Regions from separate parts of the Shewanella sp. BF02_Schw genome, predicted to be linked through region 1. Evidence: predicted binding sites of a transcription regulator. Region 1 holds the regulator's gene; the other holds the start of a gene.
What was found. Region 1 encodes MetJ, which represses methionine synthesis genes. Its sites were predicted from a motif close to TAGACGTCTAGACGTCTA; they were not measured.
Positions count from the first base shown of each region.

Region 2: a site for MetJ is predicted at 3,217-3,234, ahead of msrA (peptide-methionine (S)-S-oxide reductase MsrA). Genes of this name have one in related genera too.

Region 1 covers NZ_JABKAW020000004.1:386,387-391,931, reverse strand. Annotated here, with positions in the region: gene HNW13_RS17035 (bifunctional aspartate kinase/homoserine dehydrogenase II) at 1-2,111, opposite strand, end outside; gene metB (cystathionine gamma-synthase) at 2,243-3,412, opposite strand; gene metJ (met regulon transcriptional regulator MetJ) at 3,621-3,935, shown strand; gene HNW13_RS17020 (sulfite exporter TauE/SafE family protein) at 4,011-4,751, shown strand; gene HNW13_RS17015 (cytochrome c) at 5,116-5,445, shown strand.
Region 2 covers NZ_JABKAW020000001.1:1,696,330-1,701,874, forward strand. Annotated here, with positions in the region: gene HNW13_RS07505 (transketolase C-terminal domain-containing protein) at 1-668, opposite strand, end outside; gene HNW13_RS07510 (thiamine pyrophosphate-dependent dehydrogenase E1 component subunit alpha) at 672-1,850, opposite strand; gene astE (succinylglutamate desuccinylase) at 2,007-3,035, opposite strand; gene msrA (peptide-methionine (S)-S-oxide reductase MsrA) at 3,257-3,736, shown strand; gene trxB (thioredoxin-disulfide reductase) at 3,942-4,895, shown strand; gene HNW13_RS07530 (GNAT family N-acetyltransferase) at 4,959-5,519, opposite strand.

The DNA of each region.
Region 1 (5,545 bases):
AACAAATCATCGTCTAACTCACTGATGCGTGTTAAAAAATCTTCTAGTGACAACTCTGCTAAAGCTTGAGGCACTAATGAGTTAAGACTAATATCGTCTAGCTCTACCGCTAAACCTATCTCGCGAGCCAAGATTAACAACTTACGTTGCATATCGCGGCCAGATAAGTCATCACGAGGATCCGGTTCAGTAATGCCTAAACTGCGAGCATGCAGTACTAATTCTGAGAACGGCTTACTGCCATCATAATTTTCGAACAACCAACATAACGTGCCCGAGAAAATACCACCCACGGCTTCAATAGTGTCACCACTATTACGTAAGTCATTTAACGCATGTTGAATAGGTAAACCTGCGCCACAACTGGCGTTATAACGCCAAAATAAGCGGCGATTACTCAGCTGCTGCTTTAATTCACGATAAAATAGCAATGGCCCTGAGCCGGCTAATTTATTGGCACTTACCACATGAATACCACGGGCAAATAGCTCGGGATATTGTAAGGTTAAGGCAGCACTCGCACTGATATCTAAGGCGACAATTTCATCGCATGATAACTGCGCTAATTGATCAAACAGTTGATCATAATCCCATTCAATACCTTGCTGTTGATAATCTTGTTGCCATTGTTCAAGGTTAATTCCGTCGTTAGAAATTAACGCTTTTTTCGAACCGACTAAACCAACGAGCTCAACAGAGGCTTCGAGTTCATGATCTAATGCTGGACTGGCGCGTTTAAACAAATCAATCCACGCCTCACCAATGTTACCCACTCCCAGCAATAACACTCCAATACGCATTCTTGGTCCAGCACAACGACGATGTACTTTTTGGGTCAATAAACTCACTTGAGCTTGCGGGACTAAGGTGACCAAACTTAATGCATCTTGATAAATCGGTTTGGCATCACGGCTGAGTAGTCGGGCAAAACTGCGTCTAAAGTGATGAGCATCGGCACTGACTAATGCCACTAGGCCTAAGTCAGTTTGGGCACTCAACTCTTCAATCAACAATTCGCTGCTGTATTGAGTGAGCAAAGCTTGCACTTGTTTTTGGCTTTCAAGCGTTAACGCCAACTCAAACTTATGTTGTGCTAGCGACCAATAAGCTAACGGCGTGATACCAGCTTTATCCAAAATGGCCAACAATGGTTCAATGTCTGCGTTCATTTTAAAACTAAACAACACCACTTCATTTAAGTTAGTCACGACTGGCGCACTCGCAGATGAACTCAGTGGCGCAATTAAGGTGAAGTCGGTGTGCGAAGCATAGCTTGAGCGTACCGCTAAACTCACTTTAGTATTAAACAGTGGCTGTAAGGTACGAGAATGCAGTACAGGAGAGCCCAGGCGCGCTAAGCGATCCGCTTCTGCGAGTGACATACTCTTGAGTAATTTAGCATCATTAATTTTATTCGGGTCGGCGTTAAATACCCCTTCAACGTCGGTCCAAATGGTCACACGCTCAATGTCAGCTAAGCTGGCAATTAAGGTGGCACTAAAATCAGAACCATTGCGACCCAGCAATAAGGTATCGCCGTGGCGGTTAGCGCATATAAAGCCGGTGATCACTAAACGCTCTTGCGGGTGCAAGGCTAATAAGGCCTGTACCTTGTCACGAGACTCAGCCACTAAAATATTGGGTACGGCGCCTTCATCGGCTACCAAAATAGAGCACGCATCGACATGAGTCGCAGCTACGCCCATTTCTCGTAACAAAGCGGCCATTAAGCGCGCCGACCAACGTTCACCAAAACTCACCACTTGGTTTAATTGGTAATCGTTACGTTGCTCTAAAGATAATAAGCTGACTAACTGAGATTTGTCGGTAGACAAACGTTCGCGTAAATCACGCGCTTGCTCGTTTGATAATAATTGTTCAATTAACGTCTGCTGGTAACTGATCAGAATTTGCAGCTCTTCTTGCCACAACTGACCGCTGTCACGCAGGCTCAATAATTTGTATAAGAAGTTAGTCGTTTTTCCGGCGGCGGATACCACAACTAAATCATCACTCTGACCATGCGTAAGTAGAATATGTGCAACACGGCGATAGCAATCTGCATCCGCTAAACTTGAACCACCAAACTTATGTAAATGACTTCGCGTCATTACTGACTCCTTAAACAACTACGACTTTTGTTGCGACTGCTAGACTTCTATTTTGAAACCAATAGTGTTGCAAGTGCATGTTTTGCTATTTTACCCAATTTGGTCGAAACCACAGCTAACTTAAACTCGAATTAAGCTGATTTTATCGCGGCAACAGCTGCTAGGCCTGCTTGAATATCGGCCAAGAGGTCATCTGCATCTTCAATACCGACAGATAGTCTCAATAAAGTCTCTTTAATACCAGCCTCTTGCCTTGCTTGTGGGTCCATTGCTCTATGGGTCATAGTGGCCGGAACGGCGACTAAACTTTCCACTCCGCCTAAACTTTCGGCAACACTAAACAACGACAGCGCCTTTAAAAATGCCACCACTTCCGCTTCGCCGCCGATTAACTCAAAACTTAACATAGCGCCAAAGCCTTGTTGTTGTTTTGCCGCAATTTCGTGACCTGGATGGTCTTTTAAACCCGGATAATACACCTTGGCCACCACATCACTGGCGCTGAGTAACTCAACAATCTTTTGTGCATTACGTTGATGCTCACGAATTCGTACCGCTAAAGTACGTAAGCCTCGGAGGGTTAAATAACTGTCAAATGCTGACCCCGTAAGCCCAAGAGTATTTGACCACCAATGTAACAACTCACCCACTTGAGGATCTTTAGCCACTACAGCCCCACCGACCACATCGCTATGACCATTGATGTATTTGGTGGTTGAGTGAATCACAATGTCTGCACCTAATAATAATGGCTGCTGTAATATTGGTGATAAAAAGGTGTTATCGACTGTCACTAGCGCGCCAACGTCATGGCAAGCGATACTAATGGCATTAATGTCTACCACCCGCAATAAAGGATTCGATGGCGTTTCTAACCACACCATTTTCGGTTTTTGAGCTATCGCTTTGCTCAGCGCTTGCGCATCAGTTTGATCAACAACCAATAACTTAAATTGGCCTTTTTTGGCCAAGTTAGTAAATAAGCGGTAACTGCCACCATAACAATCGTGCGGCACAACCAATAAATCCTCTGGGCCAAGTAAGCTAGTCACCAATGTAATCGCCGCCATGCCGGTACATGTCACCACGCCGGTAGCACCTTGCTCGAGTTTGGCGAGTGCGTCACCTAAAATACATCGAGTAGGATTACCCGAACGACTGTAATCAAACTCGCGCGGATTATTGTGGCCATCGAATGAATAATTGGTCGATAAATAAATCGGTGGCACGATAGCACCATGTTGTGTGTCTGTTTCAATACCTTGGCGAACGGCCAATGTGGCGTTTTGATGCTTAGTCATGGTAACTCCTAAAATTTCACAAACACACAAAGAGATGTCTAGACGTCCAAATTTACCTAAGAGATCCCCATCCGTCAACTTAAATAGACGTTTAGACGTCTAAACATCAAGAAATCTATTTGCAATCGGGATTAAATAGTAGCAATAATTTGACTAGAGATTGTAACGGTTTAAAATCTGCAGCGTATTTATCGTTAAGGGTAAGTTAATGACTGAGTGGAATGGCGAATATATCAGCCCATATGCCGAGCACGGCAAAAAAAATGAACAAGTAAAAAAAATTACGGTTTCTATCCCTTTAAAAGTATTAAAAGTACTGACGGATGAGCGGACGCGTCGCCAGATAAATAATCTGCGCCATGCAACTAACAGTGAACTGCTATGCGAAGCATTTTTGCATGCGTACACAGGTCAACCATTACCTTATGACGGTGATCTATCAAAAGATCAGCCTGATAGCATTCCAAGTGAAGCGAAAAAGTTAATGGATGATATGGGTATCGAGTGGGAAGAGCTCGAATAATTCACTGATTAGTCAATACCTCACAGACTTTGAAACGACCCTAATAAGAAGTCGTCATGTTTTTAAAGAGAACTTATGATGTCATTTATCGATCCAACGACCTTGATACTGGCATCGATTATCGTGTTTTTTGGCGCGCTAACCCAAAGCTTAATTGGCTTTGGGTTAGCCGTTGTTGCTAGCCCGCTGCTGTATATTGTTAATCCTCAATTAGTTCCTGTTCCTATTATTGTTATGGGCTTTGCCATTTCTGCAATGACCTTATTTAGAGAACGCGGTCATCTACAATTTAATGGTTTGCAATATGCCTTACTCGGGCGGATCCCTGGGGGGTTTTTAGGCGCTGGATTATTGCTGTTTGCCCCACAAGCCATACTAGGCTTAGTGATTGCAGGCATTGTGTTTATTGCTGTTATTCTTAGCATCTTTCGCTTTACCGCCCCTATTAATCGCCTCAGTTTATTTATCGCTGGGGTATTTTCAGGCATATTTGGCAATATCGCTGCTATCGGTGGTCCACCAATGGCCATTTTGCTTGCAGGCCAAGACCCAGGTCAGTTTAGAGCGGCATTATCTGCCTTTTTCGTGTTTAGCTCATTAATTGCCTTAGCTATTCTAACCATCGTCGGCTTAGTTGAAGTGAAGCATTTATGGCTATCACTGCTATTATTGCCTTCAGTCGTTGCTGGTTATCTTGTCTCAGGTAGATTAATTGGCCGCGTTGATAAAGATAAAACCCGCATAGTCACCTTAGTGTTATGTAGTATTAGTGCCACTGTGTTAGTGATTATGTCGACCAACACGTTAATGAGCTAATCAGCTAATCAGCTATTCTGTACCTGTAAACAAAACCAGCCATCAATGGGCTTGTTCGCTAATAATGATTAAAATCTTCCCCTTCTATTTATCAAGCAGTCTATTTCTCACCTAAAAACGCCATCAATAAGTATCAAAAAAACCACTTTTATCTCCTCTAGCAAAATCCTCATCTTGGCGCAATAGATCCACATCACACTAGTTCATTAGATTTCTTTCAATTAACTTTTTTTCAATTAGATTTTTCTCATGGATATGATCTACTTCAAATTAACACTACTCACTTTTAGGTAACATTGTTTACAGCAAAGAAATAATTAAATGCTGTTAATGCACAACCCTAATAAGCCCGACAGAGGACAAAATGATGAACACTTACATTAAAGTTGGTATCGCAGTTGCTATGGCATTATCACTTGGCACCCAAGTGATGGCCGCAGATGGTGGTAATCCTAAAAAAGGTAAGCACCTGTACAAAAAAGAATGTAAAGCCTGCCACAGCGCTAACAGTGAAGGTCCTGAATTAACCCCAATGACCAAAACCATGAGCCAATGGGATCGTTTCTTTACTCGTGATAAGCACAAAGCTAAACCTGCCGTTTTTGAAGCCTTATCAGAAAAAGACATAAAAGATATTCAACAGTTTTTATATGACCACGCCGCCGATTCAGACCAACCAGCTACTTGCGGCTAAATCATCAATGCTGAGTATCTTTTCGTTCTAAACGAAACATCAGCCAATAAACCAAACGAAAAAACTGTGAGGCTTAGCCTCAGGGATCCTGACACAAAAA
Region 2 (5,545 bases), on a different contig from region 1:
TCGCAGGCTTTTTCGACGATTTCCATCTGTGCGCCCCAAGCCAGAACAGTAATATCACTGCCCTGCTTAACCACTTGTGCTTTGCCTAATTCGATAACGTAGTCACCGGCTGGAACCTCGCCAACAGATGCGCGGTACAAACGTTTAGGTTCAAAGAAAATCACCGGGTTTGGATCGCGAATAGACGCCAGCAACAACCCTTTAGCTTGTTCTGGATTACGCGGAATGACCACTTTTAAACCAGGCGTTTGGGTAAAATAGGCTTCAGGTGATTGAGAGTGGTAATGTCCACCGGCAATACCACCACCGTATGGTGTGCGGAAGGTTAACCCACCCACATCAAATTGATTACCACTGCGGTATCTAAATTTTGCCGATTCATTAACGATTTGATCGAATGCCGGAAAAATATAATCAGCAAACTGAATTTCTGCAACAGCAGTCATGCCATAAGATGCTAGGCCATTAGCAAAACCAGCAATACCTTGTTCAGTTAGCGGCGTGTTAAAACAACGGTCGCGACCAAACTGCTCTTGTAAACCAGAAGTCGCGCGAAAAACCCCACCGAAGTGGCCAACGTCTTCACCAAAAATCACCATGCGCTCGTCGGCAGTCATGGCTATTGATAACGCCTCATTGATGGCGTGTAACATATTCATTTGAGCCACGGTTTAGAGTCTCCCTGCGCTTTTTGGATAGGCTTTTGGATACTTAGCAATGTGTTCTTTCAGCTCTTTAAGCTGTTTTCTCAATGCTGGGGTCGGTTTATCAAGCACATCTTCAATAATTTCATCTAGTTTCGGAATAGGTAACTTTTCAGCCACTTTAACTGCTGCTAGCACTTCTTCGCGATAACGTTCAAATAACTTGGCTTCATCGGCTTCAGTTATCCAGCCTTTATTGACCATCCATAACTTAAAACGTTTTACTGGATCGTGTTGCTGCCATTTGGCTTCTTCTTCTTTTGAACGATAACCAGATGGATCGTCTGATGAAGAATGCGCGCCCAAACGATACGTCATCGCTTCAATCAATACTGGAGCATTATGTTCAAGTGCGTGGGCACGAGCTTGTTGCGTGGCAGCTAACACCGCTAGCATGTCGTTACCGTCTACACGAATGGTATGCATACCGTACCCAACTCCACGACTCGCAATACCGTTACCGGCAAATTGCTCTTCTGTAGGGGTTGAAATAGCATAACCATTGTTACGACAGAAAAAGATGGTCGGAGACTTAAGCACTGCAGCCATGTTCAAACCAGCATGGAAGTCACCTTCTGATGCTGCGCCTTCACCAAAATAACAAATGGCGACGTTACGCTTGCCTTGTAATTTCATGCCATAAGCAACACCTGTGGCTTGTGGAATTTGAGTTGCCAAAGGTGATGAAATAGTTTGGTAGTTGAGTTCACGGCTGCCGTAATGAATCGGCATTTGGCGACCTTTACCTAGATCTTTCTCGTTACTGAACATTTGATTCATAAATTGTTCAGTCGTAAAGCCGCGATAACGCAATGAGGCGTGCTCACGATATTGAGCCAAAATGACGTCGTCTTTATCAAGCGCGGCTGTGCTGCCAATAATTGAGGCTTCTTCACCGGTACAGGTCATGTAAAAACTAATCCGTCCTTGACGCTGGGCACCCAACATACGCTCGTCTAATACGCGTGTAAAAACACAGGTATCAAAGATTTTTTCGGCCAGAGCCTTGTCGATTACTGGTAGAACCGCACTTTCATAAGTGGTGCCATCAGCTTGCAAAATACGCAAAATGGGGATGTGCAATGACGCTTTGTCTAAGAAGCTGACACGGTGCACTGTTTCATTGGTCAGTGGTGCGTTGCTCATATTATGCTCTTGTTATTGTTGAGCCATGTTCAACATAAACATGGCTCTATTTATACTATGCGAGTAGACATTACGTTAACGTAAACTACCTATCAATACTTACTCTCACTGTAAACGCATTTTACTCGCGATTGACATGTATATATTGCTTTACGACTAGATAATAGTTTCGTTCAACGCGGGTACTAAACATAACACTGTGCGTTGCCCAATGGGCACATTTGCATTGGGAAATACAATGGCTTCTTGTGGGTATTCAACAGTGATTGAATTACCGCCTTCTGTCGCTAACACCTCGCCCTGACTAAAGGCACTGAAGTTTTCTGCATCACCAGCAAAGCTAAATTCAAAATCATCAAAGTGCTTGTTAATAGAGCGCGATACTTTATACAAGTTGACCTTGCTAGGGTCGAACTCAACAGGTGCTAACTCAGTTTCAGTAATCAACATTTCAAGCATAGTTTGAGTTTGTGCAAAACGACTCATGTCGTTTTGGCCAAATGGCATCACTTTACCTAATTCCACTGTAAAAGCATCTGCTTGGAATTGCTCTGACGAATAGTAACTAAACGTTGTTGTTGGTTCGTGGTGAAACAACATAGTATCAACGCCACATGCCGCCAAAAACATAATTTGTTCACCGCTAAAAGCACGGCCAGGACGGTATGGGTATATGGCAAACTTTTCATGCTTAGAAGCACGAATAGCAGTATGTAAGTCGTAATGAATACGTTGATTGTCATTATTGGCATTGAAAAAGTCTGCCACGTATTGCTCTAACGCTTTTGCACGATGACGCTCTGGATGGCTTAAGCCCTCGCCTTTAGAATGCGCGCCACTAAATAGACGATTCATGTTTTCATCAATAAAACGGGTTTTATTGATAATCGCGGCCGGATTACCAATTAAAAACATCACACGCTGCTTGGCAATAATGCGTTGGCTGAGCAAATCTTTAATGAGTTGATTACAGATTTCAATCGGCGCAGTTTCATTACCGTGCACAGCACAAGACAGCACGATATCTTTGGTTGCATTAGCCGGAGTAAATACAATCACTCCCGTATCCCATACATCTACACGGGTATGATCTGCCAACATAAAATCAGATGCTTCAGGTAATTGATTTGGATTGGCTAAGGTATAGGCTAAAAAATCATGGTTTATCATCAGGTCAGATAACACTATCAACTCCTTGTCTCATTATTATATGGCGTAGTTAACTTTGACGTAAAACGATGTTAACTATTACTGCCTATTGTCGCGGATTCTATCATAGCCAAACGCTATTTTATTGGTGGCATATGTTAGATTTATTTATTAATAAAAGTTTGCTTGCAAAACTACACAATATTCAACACAATTGTAGCCATCTAGACTTCTATAATTTGTTTTAAGGGTATGTCATGGCGTTAGCAACATTTGGTGCAGGCTGTTTTTGGGGTGTTGAATATTTTTTCCGTGAAATTAACGGCGTCAGTAACGCAACGTGTGGCTACATGGGTGGCAAAGACAGTGCGACCACATATAAAGAAGTGAAAACGGGTTCAACTGGTCACGCAGAAGTGGTTCAAGTTGAGTTTGATCCAGAAATCGTCAGTTACGACGACTTGTTGGACACTTTTTGGAAAAATCACAACCCAACCATGCTGAATATGCAGGGCGGTGACATTGGTACTCAATATCGCAGCACGATTTTTTTTCACGATAAAGAGCAAAAAGCCCAAGCTGAAAGCTCAAAGCTGGCATTAGCACGAAGCGGTAAATGGGGACAGCGTCATATTGTGACTGAAATTGTACCGATACAAACATTCCACATTGCCGAGGAATACCACCAGAATTATTTAGAAAAAAATAATTTACCAACCTGTCACTTGGTTTACTAAACCTAACAAAAAATCAATCGTTCGTTGAACGACAAGTAACCGTTTCAAGCGAGTTAATGTGTATCATTACCTCACCTGAAACGGAATATTTACACAATAGATTAGCTCAATCGATTTCCTGCACTCAACTTCACTTTACCCGCAGTAGTAAATTCCATACAATCCCATGCAAATTGCTTAAGGCATGTTATCGGAGAACAAAATCATGAGTGAAGCTCGTCACGTTAACCTACTAATTTTAGGTTCTGGCCCTGCTGGCTATACCGCTGCTGTTTATGCTGCGCGTGCAAATTTAAATCCTGTGATGATCACAGGCATGCAGCAAGGTGGTCAATTAACCACTACGACTGAAGTAGAAAACTGGCCAGGCGATGCTGAAGACTTAACTGGTCCAGCATTAATGGAACGCATGCAAAAGCACGCTGAGAAGTTTGATACTGAAATTATTTTTGATCACATCAACGAAGTGACCCTAACTGAGCGACCTTTCCGCTTAAAAGGTGACAACGGCGAGTTTACGTGTGATGCACTCATTATTGCTACTGGCGCATCGGCTAAATATTTAGGCCTCCCGTCTGAAGAAGCATTCATGGGCCGTGGTGTTTCTGCCTGCGCAACATGTGATGGTTTCTTCTATCGTAACCAAAAAGTTGCGGTGGTTGGTGGTGGTAACACTGCAGTTGAAGAAGCACTTTACTTAAGTAATATAGCTTCTGAAGTTCACTTAATTCACCGTCGTGACAGCTTCCGTTCAGAAAAAATTCTGATCAATCGTTTAATGGATAAAGTTGCGAACGGTAATATCATTTTACACCTAGACCAAACACTTGAAGAAGTCACTGGTAACGAGATGGGTGTGACTGGGCTTAAGAAGAAAAGCACTAAAGATGGTTCAGTGACCGATTTAGAAGTCGCTGGTGTGTTTATTGCGATTGGTCACAGCCCTAATACTGGTATTTTTGCTGGTCAATTAGAAATGAATCACGGTTACTTACAAGTAAACAGTGGTTTACAAGGCAATGCGACTCAAACCAGTATTGAAGGTGTTTATGCTTGTGGCGACGTGATGGATCAACATTACCGTCAAGCCATCACTTCTGCCGGTACGGGTTGTATGGCTGCACTTGATGCTGAGCGTTATTTAGACGCTAAAAAGTAATCGACAGTATGTAATACAACAAAAGAGCAGCTCAGGCTGCTTTTTTTATTGCCTTAAAAAACATTACACCGCTTTTTGATAAAACACTGCTTCAGTATCGCCTAAAGGATCGCGGTGAATACTTTTATGTTGAAACGTCATACCGAGTTTTTTCATAATCGCAATTGAGGCAATATTTTCCTCTACTGCTATCGCACTCACATGAGTCACGTCATCAGGCTCACTGACAGCATCCATGACCGCTTTGGCAGCTTCTGTAGCATACCCTTTACCCCAACAAATATGCTTAAACCGCCAACCTAACTCTAAGTTATGCGGTTGTGCTTGGGTAAAAAAGTGCATCGGTCTGACTAATACCCAGCCTAAATACTCGCCGCTTAACCCGTGTTGGTCATTGGCGTCACAATCGAGCGCATGGACTTTCCATAATCCCCAACCTTTTGGCGGATTTAAATATTGAGCCAATCTAGGTAACATGATCGTATCTATCTGATGCTGAGTGGTTTTATTGCCGCCATTAAGAAAGTGCATGACTCGTTCATCTTGGTCTAGTTCAAATAATAGTGCGCTGTCATTAAGAGTCATTAATGACAGTTGTAATCTAGAGGTGTTTTCAATCTGCACAATATCTGTTCCCTAAAGGTTTTATG